DNA from 2 places in the Planococcus rifietoensis genome. Region 2 is predicted to be linked to the other one. Evidence: riboswitches for the same ligand, from Rfam matches in the RefSeq annotation. Region 2 holds a riboswitch; the other holds the start of a gene.
What was found. A riboswitch is a leader RNA that binds a small molecule or an ion and turns the genes downstream of it on or off. The one in region 2 is predicted to bind S-adenosylmethionine.
Positions count from the first base shown of each region.

Region 1: another riboswitch for S-adenosylmethionine. It lies ahead of AUC31_RS15485 (ABC transporter substrate-binding protein); the one in region 2 lies ahead of AUC31_RS12635 (O-acetylhomoserine aminocarboxypropyltransferase/cysteine synthase family protein).

Region 1 is NZ_CP013659.2:3,114,295-3,121,829, forward strand. Features, by position in the region: gene AUC31_RS15475 (ABC transporter permease) at 1-635, opposite strand, end outside; gene AUC31_RS15480 (ABC transporter permease) at 659-1,603, opposite strand; gene AUC31_RS15485 (ABC transporter substrate-binding protein) at 1,697-3,277, opposite strand; SAM riboswitch class I at 3,558-3,660, opposite strand; gene AUC31_RS15490 (alpha/beta hydrolase) at 3,761-4,528, opposite strand; gene mmuM (homocysteine S-methyltransferase) at 4,685-5,638, opposite strand; gene AUC31_RS15500 (amino acid ABC transporter ATP-binding protein) at 5,681-6,418, opposite strand; gene AUC31_RS15505 (amino acid ABC transporter permease) at 6,418-7,137, opposite strand; gene AUC31_RS15510 (transporter substrate-binding domain-containing protein) at 7,159-7,535, opposite strand, start outside.
Region 2 is NZ_CP013659.2:2,558,915-2,566,449, reverse strand. Features, by position in the region: gene pepT (peptidase T) at 1-730, opposite strand, end outside; gene AUC31_RS12655 (M20 family metallopeptidase) at 1,114-2,319, opposite strand; gene AUC31_RS12650 (MetQ/NlpA family ABC transporter substrate-binding protein) at 2,385-3,218, opposite strand; gene AUC31_RS12645 (methionine ABC transporter permease) at 3,304-3,954, opposite strand; gene AUC31_RS12640 (methionine ABC transporter ATP-binding protein) at 3,944-4,975, opposite strand; SAM riboswitch class I at 5,108-5,220, opposite strand; SAM riboswitch class I at 5,408-5,522, shown strand; gene AUC31_RS12635 (O-acetylhomoserine aminocarboxypropyltransferase/cysteine synthase family protein) at 5,625-6,914, shown strand; gene metX (homoserine O-acetyltransferase MetX) at 6,927-7,535, shown strand, end outside.

The DNA.
Region 1 (7,535 bases), 560 kb from region 2:
ACCCCCACGCCGAGAAAGCTGAGCGCCGCTTCCGCTAAAATCGCTTTCGCAAAAATAAAGGTGCTTTGGACAATGACTGGGGACAAGATATTCGGCAATATGTATTTGGTGATAATCACCGCATGGCTCGACCCGGTCGTCTGGGCGGCTTCGATATAGGATTGGTTTTTCACTTGCAGCGTCGCCGAACGGACGACTCTCGCCATGACCGGGAAAAACGCCAGCGTCAAAGCGATGATGATATTGGTGATGCTGCCGCCAAGTGCCGCGACCAGCGCCAGCGCAAGGATCAGTGCCGGAAACGCCAGAAAGCCATCGATGATTCGCATCAGCACGAAATCCACTTTACGGAAGTAACCGGAAATCAAGCCGATCACGGTGCCGATTACCGTCGACAGCACCGCAACGATGACGCCGACAGACAAGGACACCCGGGCGGCGACGATGGTCCGCGAGAAAATGTCGCGACCGAAATCATCGGTGCCGAACCAATGCGCCGCCGAAGGGCCGGTCAAGCGCTGTTCCGGGGAAATCGCGGCCGGCGAGAAAGGCAGCCAGGAACTGGCGGTGATCGCCGCAAGCGCGACAAGTACCAGCATGGCCATCGCCAATAGATTCGTTTTCTTAGTAAACATCGGTTTCGTCTCCTTCCAAATAGTCAATCATAGCGGATGCGCGGATCGAGGAACGTGTAGAGCAAATCCACCAATAAATTGACGAATACATAAATACCGGCAATGAACAGCACAATTCCCTGGACGACTGGGTAATCGCGCCGGTGGATGGAATCGACCAAGAGCTGGCCGATGCCCGGAATCGTGAACAAAGTCTCGATGATGACCGTGCCGCCAAGCAAGCCGGCCACGGTAGCGCCGAGTACCGTCGTCGTCGGGATCAAGGCATTGACGAAGACATGGCGCATCAATACTTCACGTTCCTTTACGCCTTTCGCGCGCGCCGTTTTGATGTAATCCTGATTGACCGAATCGAGCATGCTGTCGCGCAGCATCCGCGCGATGATGCCCACTTCGACGATCGCTAGTACAAACGACGGCAGCAAAATATGGTGAAGCCATGCATCCGCCCCTTCCGCAAACGGCACATAGCCGGCCACCGGAAAGATCGGCAGCGCAACGCCGAAGCCAAGCACCAATAGCGTCGCGAGCCAGAATTCCGGGACGGATACGCCGAACAAGGAAACCGATGTGAAGATCGGATCCAAGACGGTCTTGCGCAGCGCGACGATGAGGATCGCCACTGGAATGGCAATGGCGAGCAAAATCACCGTCGACAGCGCCATCAAGCTGAAGGTCGGCCCGAAATTCTCAGCGATCAGCGAGGTCACCGATTGCGAAGAGTAAACGGAAGTTCCGAGATCCCCCGTGATGACTTGTGAAAACCAATTGAAGAATTGGACATAAAGCGCTTGGTCCAAGCCCAGTTCACGCTCCAAATCAGCAATCGCTTCCGGTGAACTGTCTTCTCCTAAAATGAGAAACGCCGGGTTACCGGGAGTCAAATGCACGATCATAAAGACGATGACACTGACGACCAGCATGACGGGAATCACCGACAACAACCGGCGAATCGTGTAGTTCAGCATTGCGTGTTCCCCCTTCTCCATAAAAGGAAGAAAATCGCCAGCATCGTTCCTGACGATTTTCTTCTCTTAGTTATCCTGTTTGATGGCTCGTTTTTAATTGGTTTTATACGTATTCCAGAAGCGCGGGCCGTACCATTCGCTATAGTCGTGGATATCGGTTGTGCGCGCATTCAAGTTCGAGATGTTCGTCACTTTTTCAAACGGCAATTCTTCGTAGAGCGTTTCGTTCAAGCCGGCGAGGATCTGCTGTCGCTCTTCCTCGGATTCCGCTTGTGCCCACTGGGCGATTTGCTCCTGCCATTTCTCGCTGTTGTACCAGCCGCTGCTGTTCGAATCCTGGCTCAACATGCCTGCCTGGTTCGGCGAGAAGAACGGGGACCATCCGACGACAACGAGATCCCAATTGGTAGCCTCTCCCCATTTCTCAAGGTATGTTGCCCATTCATAGGATTCCAGCTCGACCGCAAAGCCGGCTGCTTCAAGCTGCTGTTCAGCGATCTCGGCAATTTTCTTATAGTCGTTGGAATCGCTTGAGAAGATAATTTTGATCGGCTCACCGTCGTAGCTGCTTTCTTCCAATAAGCGTTTCGCTTCATCCACATCGTAGGATAGGAAGCCGTCTGTGTTTTCTTCCGAATACAGGGCAGTTTGGTTCGGCGTAAACAACGCGCCGTCCAATTCGTAAAATTCCTCGTTGCCGTATGTTGCTTTGGCAATCGCTTCTTTATCGAGTGCAGCGTTCAATGCCTGGCGCACTTGCAAGTCATCGAAAGGCGCTTCCGATTTATCCGGCGTCAACACCGTATAGCCGTTAGTGGCGGTGCCTGCTTCGATATTCGGCGTGCTTTCAATCACTTCGTACAAATCGAGCGGCACTTCATCGCCGAAATCGTAAAGCCCGGTTTTCAAGCCATTAACCACCACTTGAGGGTCTTTGACGATCTTGAAATGGACCGAATCCACATACGCTTTTTTCTCTCCCGTCAAACCGCTTGTCTCATCGGTTCTGGATGCATAGTCGTCGTATTTGGAAAGTACGATTTCATCGCCGCGCTTCCACGAATCAAACTGGAAAGGCCCGGTGCCGATATACTGGTCATGGTCGAGCGGCTTTTCGCCGGCCGCTTCAGCGATTGCTTTCGGCAAGACGACTGCAGCCGATTTCGGGGCAGCCAAATCGGAAAGCAAGGAGCTATAGGCTTTGTTCAATTGAATGGTCAATTGCGAGCCGTCTGCTTCTACGGACTCCACGTGGTCGTTGGTGATCTTGCCGACAGATGACACTTTCAGCCAACGTTCGATGGACGCTTTGGCATCTTCTGCCGTTACTGGTTCCCCGTTATGGAAAGTTACGCCTTCACGCAAATTAATCGTGTAGGTTTTTCCGTCTTCGCTCACTTCATAATCTTCCGCGAGCAGCGGTGCCGCTTCAAAATCCTGGTTCAAGGCAAACAAGCCTTCATAAATATGCCAGCCGATTTTGCGAGCGGCACTTTCCCCTGTATACATCCAATCGAGCGTGTTCGGATCTGCGCCGATCGCCACATTCAATTCTCCGCCTTCTACAGGTTCTGAAGCTGCGCCTGAATCTGATGGGCTTGCTTCACTGCCGGAACAACCGGCCAATCCGATAAGTGCAATTAACGTGATAACTAAAAAGATGATATTCTTCACGATGTTCCTCCTTATGATTTAAAAAATAATGATGCCTCGAGTATGTATGCAACTGCTTAAAAGCCTATCCAAGTTCCCAGATTTTCAATGAAGCGTCGAAGTGTTGATGCGCCAATCTGCCGCTCAAGCTCCGACGGTATTTCGAAAACCATTTGTCCACTGAAGGCACCTCCTTCGCCAAAAATAATTTATCTTACCTGTTTACTTGGTTTTAACGTAATAAAAAAACCCCTTCTTCTTTTCGACAAGAAGAGGAGTGGTTTCATACGTTCGATCGCCTCTCTTATCTCTGTACGCGCGGTACAAGGAATTAGCACAGTGCCGCATTGCGGTCTGCTGCTTTGACGTCTCAGGGCCAGTCCCTCAGTCAATCTCGATAAGATGATTAAATTGTAAAGTTCATGTTACGGCCCTTGATCCAGCTTGTCAACATTATTTTGAAGAAATTGAATTTATTTACATGACGCTGAAATTCGATTTGGTTTACGCTTGCCGTCCTGCCGGCAAAACACTCGACTGTTCGATCCATTCAATAGATTTGGCGACGATAAAATCCAATTCATGGTCCATGGAAGCGATGTGATAGGAATTATGGAGTTCGTGCTTGAACGCGTGTTCTGAACCGACCTTGCCGAGAATATAATCGGTGTTGGCTGGCGGTACGACATGATCTTCAAGCGACTGGAAACACACGACCGGGCAGTGGACTTCGCCGAGCTTTGCGCGGACAGCATCCATATAGCCGAGCAATTGCTGATACGCTTTGACCGGCGCTTGCCCGTAAGTGATTTCCACCGCATCCGCTTTTTTAATATCGGGCGCATCTTCTGTGACGTAAGCATGGGCCGGGCGGCTGCGGTAAGTTTCAAACTGCGGGATGTCGATCGCCGGATTGATCAACGCGATGCCACGGATTTCAGAATGGCGGCTGGCCAGATCCAAGCTCAAGGTGCCGCCCATCGATTGCCCAATGACAAAGACCGATGTGCATGTTTGCTTGAGTTCTAAATAGGCCTGCTCGACACTCTGGAACCAGTCCTCATTAGAGAATGGTTGCAGGTCCTTGAAATGGGTGCCATGGCCTGGCAGCCGCGGACAGGAAACCGTATAGCCTTGCTTGCCGAGCGCTTCGCCTAACTCCCTAACGCTTTGCGGCGTGCCGAGAAACCCGTGGCACAGTAGGATGCCGGTGCCGCCGCCTTTCAGAAAGAAGGCTTCCGCCCCTTGGATGACAGGATATTGTTCGTTCATGCAATCCCTCCTTCAGCTGTTTAAAAATCAGGAGGCCCACTAGCTGCCTTTAATGTGAAGTAATGCGAAAAAAGCTTATTCACATTAGACTATATTTAAAACCTACTTGTCAACTAGGTTTTATAAAATGAACGATCACCCGCATCAGGAGCTGCCTTAAACTTCCGAAGCCTTCCCTTGGCGCGCCCACGAGGCGATCGCTGCAATATCATCGGGAGTCGTGCTGCAACAGCCGCCGATGATATCTGCTCCTGCTTTATGCCAGGCTTTCGAATTAGCTGAAAACGCACCAGCTGACGGTTCTTCGCTCCAGGTTTTGCTTATCGGGTCGTAAGTGGCGCCGGAATTCGGATAAACGATGACCGGTTTGGAAGACGCGCTTTTCACTTCCTGGATCAAGGATTCGATAAACTGCGGAGCTGTGCAATTAATGCCGATTGCCGCCACTTGCGGTTGTTGCTCGAGCCATTTTGCACAATCCGCGATCCGCTCCCCGTCGCTGATATGGAACTCATCTTTCGCACTGAATGTGAACCAGGCAGACACTTGCGGGAATTCTTCCAGCACGCTCACGATCGCTTTCGCTTCCGCAAGGCACGGCAAAGTTTCGCACGCTAAAATATCCGCTCCTGCTTCCACCAGCACCCGGATGCGCTCTCTATGAAATGCGGCCAATTGCTCTTCGCCAATCGCATAGCCGCCGCGGTATTCAGACCCGTCCGATAAAAATGCGCCGTACGGGCCGACTGATGCCGCCACTAAAGGCTTGGGCCTGTCCGAGCGATCCGCTGCAGCGCCCCAAAACTCGTCGCGCGCTTGTGTTGCCAACTCGACAGACTTCGTGATCAATGCGATCGCTTGTGATTCTGTCAGCCCTCTCTCCTGATAGCCTTCAATAGTCGCCTGGTAACTGGCCGTAATGGCACAATCCGCCCCAGCCTGGAAATAATCCACATGCACTTTCTTGATTAACTCCGGATTTTCCATCAATATTTTCGCTGACCATAAAGAATCATTTAAATTGCATCCATAGTTTTCAAGTTCTGTCGCCATAGCCCCGTCCACGATGAGGACCGGGAACTCGTTCAATATCTGTTCAATCGGGTTCATTCCAAACCATCCTTCCGCTCTCAGTCGTTTCACTTTATTCCCTCAGCCTTGGACGGCTTTCCCTAAAAATTGTCTCGTTCTTTCAACGGCGGGCTCAGTGAAAATTTGCTCAGCCGTGCCTTGCTCAATAATGACGCCGTCTTCCATAAAGATGACGCGGTCCGAAATTTCCCGCGCAAAACTCAATTCATGGGTCACGATGAACATCGTTTTTCCGGTGTCCGCGACGCGGCGGATGGTGGCCAATACTTCATCGACCAGTTCAGGGTCCAATGAAGAAGTCGGTTCGTCGAATAACAGCACTTCCGGGTCCAAAGCCAGCGCACGGGCGATGCCGACACGCTGCTGCTGGCCTCCGGACAATTGCGCAGGGTAATGGCTCAGTTTAGACGACAAGCCGACCTGCTCGAGCATCTCGATGCCTTTCTTGTCAGCAGCGTCTTTTTTCATCCGCTTGACGCTCGTCAAACCGACGGAGACATTTTGCAGCACAGTCAGATTCTTGAACAGGTTGTATTGCTGGAACACCATGCCCGTTGCAGTCCTGAGCGCGAAGATTTCCTTTTTCTTGGCGGTGGCCGCATCCACCCGCTTTCCGCCGATTTCCACGATGCCGCTCGTCGGATCTTCGAGAAAATTGATGCAGCGCAACAACGTCGACTTCCCGGAACCACTTGGCCCGAGGACCGCCACCACTTCGCCTTTTTCGACGGTTAAATCGATGCCTTTCAACACATGCTGGCGATCGTAATATTTATGCAGCTTCTCCAATTTGATCATCAGGCAATCCCTCTTTCATATCTGCGTGCACGCTTCTCGATCTTCACCAATAATCGCTCGACGGCAATGCATAAGATCCAATAGACGATCGAGACGGCGATATACACCTCAAAGAACGCCAAGCCGCGGGAGCCGAGGATTTTTGCCTGCCCCATGATATCGATGACGCCGATGATGAACACGAGCGAGGTGTCTTTGATGGTGCTGATGAACATATTGCCGAGGTTCGGGATCGCTACCGTCAAGGCCTGTGGAAAGACGATCTTCAGCATCATCTGCACAGGCGTCATGCCGATTGCTTTGGCGGCTTCGAACTGGCCGCGGTCGACCGATTCGATCGCCGAACGGATCGTCTCGGATAAATACGCGCCCAAATTGATGGAAAAGGCCATCAAGGCATAGAATTCCGGCGCGATGCTATTGACGTCCGCCGACTGAAGCCAGCCGTATTCGCTCTGAAGAAAATAAATGATTTTCGGAATCCCGTAAAACACCAGGTAAATCTGCACCAATAACGGCGTCCCCCGGATAAAGGAAATATAGATCGACGTGATGACGCTGAGCACGGGCACTTTGTAGATTTTGATCAATGCCGCAGCCACGCCGATGACCAGACTCAAAAGCAGCGAGCCGACTGCTATGCCGATCGTAACCGGCAGCCTGGAAATAATGGCAGGAAAGCTCTCGATCAAGAAATTCAAGTCCAGTAAATTTTCCATTGTCTCTGTCCTTCCGCTAGCTTATTCAGGGATGTAGTCGCCGCCGGTCCATTTCTCGGACAGTTCGGACAAGGTGCCGTCTTCTTTCAGCTGTTTCAAAATCGGGTCGATTAAGGCTTTCAGCTCTTTGCCTTTTTCTTCGTCTTTCAAGACGATGCCCATATCGTCATTGACCAAAGGCTGGCCGACAATCTCCACGCCGAGGTCATTCTTTTCCAGCACCGCGTTCATCATGATCGGGTCATTGACGTAAGCGTCGACGCGTCCGTTCTGCACATCCTGCAGAATTTCCGACGGGTTGCCGCTTTCGCTGTATTTCAGTTCGATCGGCTCGGCGGCAGTTTCGTTATATTCCTCAAGCAATAAAGTATAGGAGTCACCCGCCAACGCCCCGACCG
Region 2 (7,535 bases):
CTTGGAAGCGCGTCGCGACCGTAATGGCGTTGACCATTTTATTTTTTGCAGAACCGGGGTGGACGCTGGTTCCGTGGACTGTCAATTTTGCGCTCGCGGCATTAAAACTTTCGTATTGAAGCTCGCCAAGCGGCCCGCCGTCCATCGTATACGCATAATCGGCGCCGAAACGGGCAACATCGAATTTATGCGGGCCGCGGCCGATTTCCTCATCGGGCGTAAAGCCGACACGAATTTTTCCGTGCTCGATTTCAGGGTGTTCGATCAAATATTCCATGGCAGTCATGATTTCGGCAATTCCTGCTTTATTGTCGGCACCGAGCAAAGTCGTACCGTCTGTCGTGATTAAAGTATGGCCAATGTAATTTTGCAAGGCCGGGAAATCAGCCGTTTTCATCGTCACTTTGTCATTTAATGAAATGTCTTTCCCGTCGTAATTTTCGACGCGCTGCGGGTTGACGCCTTTTCCGGTGAAGTCGGTCGCCGTGTCGACATGTGCCAGAAATCCGATGACAGGGCGCTGTTCTTCCGTATTCGCCGGCAAAGTGCCGAATAAATAGCCGTGGTCGTCCACTTCGACTTCCTCCAAGCCGATGTTCTTCATTTCTTTTTCCAGTTCAGCGAGTAAATCCCATTGCCCCGGGGTAGAAGGGGTTGCGTCATTTTCAAAATCGGATTGCGTGTCGATTTTGGCGTAGCGAATCAGGCGTTCGATCAATTTTTCGATCATGGTAGAGCCTCCTATGTATGTAATGACTCCATTTTAACACGAAATTCGAAATACATAGAAAAACCAGCGCAGTGGCGCTGGTTTTCAACTTGTCGAGAAAGGTAAGAAGTCGTATTTTCCGAAGCTTATCGCTCGCTTTCCGTGGGCTCGCGCCCAAGCCTCCTCAGCCGCTGTGCGCCTTGCGGGGTCTCGGTCGTCTCGCTTATCTTTGCGAAAGTAATGCGCAGCATTATTGAGCAGAAGGGTTTACGAGCGAACGCTTCTCCAAATACTAAGATAATCCATTGATTTTCTATTGTAGAAAAGTTGATCGCCTTTTTGATTCGTTGTAGATTACAGACTTCTTTCACACTTTTTAAAAAACAGCGCCTGGGCGCTGGTTTTTAATCTTGTTGTTTGGCGGCAAGCGAGCGGATATGGGCTTGTTTGACTTGCGCCAGTAAAGCGTGTTCAGTCAGCAAACGGTAACCGGTTTGGGCCAATGCTTTGGCGCCTTTGACCAAGGCTTCGTCACCAGCTTTGGAGCGGGCGGCTTCCCGGAATTCTTCGGTGTGGGCAATGAGGCTTTCGGGTCCGATTTTGATATAGCCGTGGGCAGTCGGCACTTCATAGCTGATATTTCCGGCATCGGTCGAACCGAGCCCGGAAATGCGCGAATCGGCTACCTTGTCGCCTAGTGTTTCGAGTTCGGCTTTAAGAATTTCATCGAGTTCAGGCGTGACGACAAGATCTTTTACTTCATTCTGGAAACGTTCGATTTCGACACGGGCGCCTGTCGCCAGGGCTGCACCTTCAGCGATGGCACGTACTTTTTTCGCCGTCTCGGCTGTTTTTTTCCAAGAATCGCCGCGGATATAGAAGCGGGCAGAGGCATATTCCGGGATGATATTCGGCGCGTCGCCGCCATGAGTGATGATGCCGTGTACACGTGCATCATCCGGCAATTGCTGGCGAAGGGCATTGATGCCATTAAACAATTGGAGCACGGCATCGAGAGCGTTGATGCCTTTTTCAGGAGACCCGGCAGCATGGGCCGGCTTGCCGTAGAAATGAAAACTTAAGGGATCCACAGCAAGTGATGGGCCTGTAACCGCTGAGTTTCCAGAGGGGTGAAGCATCAATGCAGCATCGATTTTTTCAAGAAGTCCGTGTTTGACGAAACTTCCTTTCGCGCTGCCATTCGGCCCGCCTTCTTCAGCGGGGGTGCCGAGGACGACGACGCGCCCGCCGGTGAATTCCAAGGTTTTACTGAGCGCAATTGCGGCTGCGACACTGGTCGTGCCGATAATATTGTGTCCGCATGCATGGCCGATGCCCGGCAAGGCGTCGTATTCAGCAAGAAACGCGATGGTCGGCCCTGGCTTTTGGCTGTCGCGGACCGCGTAAAAGGCAGTGTGGTGGCCAGCGACACCGTCTTCCACCTGGAATCCGGCTTCTTCAAGCAATCCGGTCAACAGTCCGCTCGCGAACACTTCTTCGTTGCCAATTTCCGGATTTTCATGGATGGCATGGCTGATGCGTAAATACTGTGCACGGTTCTTGTCGATCGATTCCGTAATCGTCTCGCGCGCTTCGCTAATGATGGTCATGTAATCGTCCCCCTCAAATGAAATTTCTTTTTTTAACAGCATGCAATTGCAAATCGTTTGTTTTCTTATTGGTAATCGACTAATTCTTCAACCGAAACAAAAGTCGGGATTTGAGCGCCTTCTGTGTGCTCGATGACAAATTCAGCTGTGTCTTCTTCCTGGTACAATTCAACGATGCGCTGATACGCTTCGTTATCTTCCTGGCCTTTTTGCGCGGCGATCAAGTTGATATAAGGTTTTGCCGTATCGCTTTCACGGGCAATTGGATCTTCTGTCGGATTCAATCCTGCATCCACTGCAATGCCGTTGTTGACGATGGAAGCAGCGACGTCAGCCATAGCGCGCGGCGTATGGGCGGAAGTCATCGGGACAACTTCAATGTTTTTCGGGTTGTCGATGATGTCTTCTTCCGTTCCAGTCAACCCGGCATCGTCGGATAACGTGATGAGCCCGGATTCATCGAGCAAGAGGAGTGCACGGCCCATGTTGGTTGCTTCATTCGGCATCGCGATTTGGGCGCCTTCTGGAAGTTCTTCGATCGATTCGTATTTATCGGAATACAAGCCCATCGGCGCAATGACGGTAGAGCCGATCGGCACGATGTCGACATTATGCTCTTCGACAAACTCATCGAAATACGAGATGGTCTGGAAGGCATTCAAGTCGAGTTCGCCTTCAGCGAGTGCCAAGTTAGGCGCCACATAATCCGAGAACGTGATGATGTCGAGCTCGATGCCTTCTTCAGCGGCTTTGTCGCCGACATAATCCCAAATGGTCGTGTCCGATCCACTGATACCAAGTGTCACTTTCGTGGTTTCGCCGGCTGAGCTATCGTCTCCACATGCGCCGAGAAGCGCGGCAATGCCTGCTGTTGCTAAAAGAGCTGTAATTTTTTTCATGATGAAATCCTCCAATGGGTTTTTAAAGTAGTGGTGCTGGTGAATGAACCACCTTATTGAGTTTGTTTAACGTGAATTAAAGGACTTAGCTCCGGCGTACTCTGCGGGACATGAGGTTGCCGAGTGATTGAACGCCTTGGACAAGGACGACCAGAATGGCAACAGTCAAGAGCATGACCACCGTGTCGAAGCGCTGATATCCGTAAGTGATGGCCAAGTCGCCGAGTCCGCCGCCTCCAATCGCGCCAGCCATTGCGGATGCGCCGATCAAGCCGACGATAGCGATGGTCAATGCGAGGACAAGGGAGCTGAGCGCTTCCGGGATAAGGAAGCGGAAAATGATCTGGCCGGGAGAAGCGCCCATCGCCTGGGCTGCTTCGATGACGCCTTTATCGACTTCGAGCAATGAATTCTCGATGAGTCGGGCGATGTAAGGCCCAGCATAAAATACCAATGGCACGATGGCTGCGGCTGTGCCGATCGATGTGCCGACAATGATGCGCGTTAGTGGAATGATGGCGACCATCAAGATGATGAACGGAACCGAACGGAAGATATTGATGACGATGTTCAATACGTTAAATACGGCTTCATTTTCGAGCAGGTGGCCTTTTCGTGTGACGACCAGCAAGATGCCGAGCGGCAAGCCGATGAAGAGCGAGAAAACGAATGATGCACCCGTCATGTAAAGCGTCTCCCATAAAGCTTCTAGAATTTGCGATTGATCAACCTGCATGTTGCTGCACCTCCTCTACTTGGATGTTATCGTTTCGGATCGAGGCGAGTGCGCGGTCGATTTCTGCATGAGCGCCGTCGAACTCCACAATCAAGTTGCCGTATGGAATGCCTTGAAGTTCTGTAATGTTGCCGAACAAAACATTCAAATCGAGCTGGAATTCGCGTGAAACCCGTGACATGAATGGCTGGCCGACTGAATTCCCGGTAAACTGCACCCGGTAGATTGGGCGTGTCCCGTCGTTGTGGCGGATTTGCTCAAGGAGCGAATCTGGCAATTCATCGTTCATGACAGAACGGACGAAACGTTTCGTCGTCGCGTGCTGGGGATTGGTAAACACTTCAAATACGCTGCCTTGTTCGATGACACGTCCTTCTTCGAGAACGGCCACTTTGTCGCAGATTTCCCGGATGACGCCCATCTCGTGGGTGATGAGCAAGATGGTGATGTTGTATTCCTGGTTGATGCGGCGCAGCAGATCCAGGATGGACTGGGTCGTCTGCGGGTCGAGCGCTGACGTTGCTTCATCGCATAGCAGTATGGACGGGTTGGTGGCGAGTGCTCTTGCAATGCCGATGCGCTGCTTTTGCCCGCCGGATAATTGATCCGGGTATTTTTTCGCTTGGTCGGCAAGCCCGACAAACTCCAATAGTTCCGCCACTTTTCGGTCAATTTCCGCTTTTGGTGTCTTGGCGAGAATCAGCGGCATCGCGATATTATGGTGTACGGTTTTCGAGTTCAGCAAATTGAAATGCTGGAAGATCATGCCGATGTCTTTTCGTGTATCGCGGATTTTGCGTGCGCTTAAAGTGGAAATGTCCTCTCCATGGATGAGCACGCGTCCTGTTGATGGGCGCTCGAGCAAATTCACCGTGCGGATCAACGAGCTTTTCCCTGCGCCGCTAAATCCGATGACGCCGTAAATTTCCCCGGTCTCGACGGTCAAATCAATGCCGTTGAGCGCATGGACTTCTTGCTTGCCGGATACGTAAGTTTTCTTGACTGCTTCAAATTGAATCATGGTGTCCCTCCTGTGGCTGCAAATAACGATTCGAATGAGTGCGAACGAACACTTTCTTGAAATAACAACAAAAAGCCCTCTTTTTTCTTATACGCAAGAAAAAAGAGGGCTCCAAAATATGAAACCATCTCATTCTCATCTTCCAAATGCCGAAGCATTTGCAGGAATTAGCACAGTTTTCGCTGATTTGCGAATCTGCTGCCGAAACGTCATAGGGCCTGTCCCTCGATTTCTCTGGATAAGAAAGTGATGTAAGCTATTCAATTCGTGATTCCTACTCTATTTCGAAATAGCGAAAAAGTCAACAGCTTTGACGTAGTTTTTTTTCGGGAGATAAGCTACTTATAGTAGTTAAAATTTTTAGAAAAATATCCTTGACTTTAACCAGGGCTGTCCTCTATACTTTTCCACAAGCAAAAAAATAACTGAATACTCTTATCACGAGAGGCGGAGGGAATAGGCCCTACGATGCCCGGCAACCAACAGGCTCATGTCTGGAAAGGTGCTAAATCCTACAGCGCGCATTTGCGTCGCTGAAAGATAAGAGGAGGCAAATCCGTATATAACGGCCCTCTTCTTTCTGAAGAGGGTCTTTTTGTGTCCTCCTCATACCGAACAAAACTATTACAAAAAACAGGAGGAATTGACAATGACAAACTTCAAACCAGAAACTCTTCTATTACACGGTGGCCAAGAACCAGATCCAGTGACTGGCGCTCGCGGCGTACCGGTCCATAAAACGACTTCTTATGTATTCAAAGATACCGAGCACGCACAAAACCTATTTGGCTTGAAAGAGACAGGCAATATCTATTCGCGCATCATGAATCCAACAGTTGATGTGTTCGAACAGCGCGTCGCACTTCTTGAAGGCGGGACCGCTGCAGTGGCTTTGTCATCAGGAATGGCAGCCATTGCATTCTCAGTATTGAATGTAGCTGAAGCGGGAGATGAAATCATTGCTGATAGCAACCTATACGGTGGAACTTACAATTTATTCGCCAACACATTGCCGCGCTACGGCATTAACGTAAAATTCGTCGATGCCACCGATCCTGAAAATTTCCGTGCAGCGATTACCGACAAGACGAAAGCCTTGTTCGGTGAAATCATCGGAAATCCAAGCTTGAACGTGTTCGACGTCGAGCGGGTAGCTAATATCGCCCATGAAAACGGGGTTCCGCTGTTGATCGATAATACATTCGCATCGCCTTTCGTCAGCAACCCGATCGAATTCGGTGCAGACGTGGTCATCCATTCCGCTACGAAATGGATCGGCGGGCACGGAACGACAATCGGCGGCGTAGCGGTTGATGCCGGACGGTTCAACTGGGACAATCCGCGCTTCCCGAATTACACGGAGCCGGATGAAACCTACCATGGCATCCGTTTCGGAATTGATGTGCCGGAAGCGGCATTCGCGACGAAATTACGCGTCCAGCTATTGCGCGATTTCGGCCCGTCGCTCAGTGCGGACAGCGCCCATGCACTGCTTCAGGGACTTGAAACCTTGCATCTGCGGATTCCACGCCACGCGACGAATGCGCAAAAGGTCGCTGAATATTTGAAAGACCATCCGCAAGTCGAGTGGGTCAATTACCTTGGCCTCGAAGGACATCCATCCAAAGCACTTGCTGATAAATATTTGAAAGACAGCTATGGTTCGATCGTCAACTTCGGCATCAAAGGCGGACGGGAAGCCGGCCGCAAAGTAATCGATGGCGTTAATTTATGGTCGCACGTGGCGAATGTCGGTGATGCCAAATCATTGATCATCCACCCGGCGTCAACAACTCACCAGCAATTGACAGCAGAAGAACTGAAAAATTCAGGCGTTACGGAAGAATTGATCCGTTTGTCTGTAGGATTGGAAAACCACGAAGATTTAATCGCTGATTTGGAGCAAGCGATCCAAGCGGCAGTACTCGAGAACGCGTAAGGAGGGATTCGGATGACGACAGTATCCATCGGCCAGCTAAAACTTGAATCAGGTCAACTATTGCGCGAAGTGGAATTGGCGTATGAACGCGTCGGAGACAGTTCTGCGCCGGCGATTCTGGTTTGCCATGCGCTGACGGGCGATCAATATGCAGTGGGAACTGCAGATCAACCAGGCTGGTGGGCAGGGCTGATCGGCCCAGGAAAAGCGGTGGATACCGGGCAGTTCCAAGCCATCACGTTCAATGTACTCGGCGGCTGCAACGGTTCGACCGGCCCGCTTTCGATCAACCCGGAAACCGGTGAACCTTACCGAGCGTCATTTCCTGAACTGACCATCCGGGACATGGTGAGAGCGGAACGAAAAGCCCTGGAAGCTTTGGGCATCAACCATTTGGCAGCGGTGATCGGCGGTTCGCTCGGTGGCATGAAAACCTTGGAATGGGCAAAGCTCTATCCAGAGTTTCTGGATACGGCCATTGCACTTGCCGTAACGCCATATTATGGAGATTATGGTGTGGCATTCAATCACATCGGCATCCAGGCAATCGAAAACGATCCCGAGTTCCAATCAGGCAATTATCATCCGGAAACCAGGCTGAAAGGATTCGAAATCGCGCGC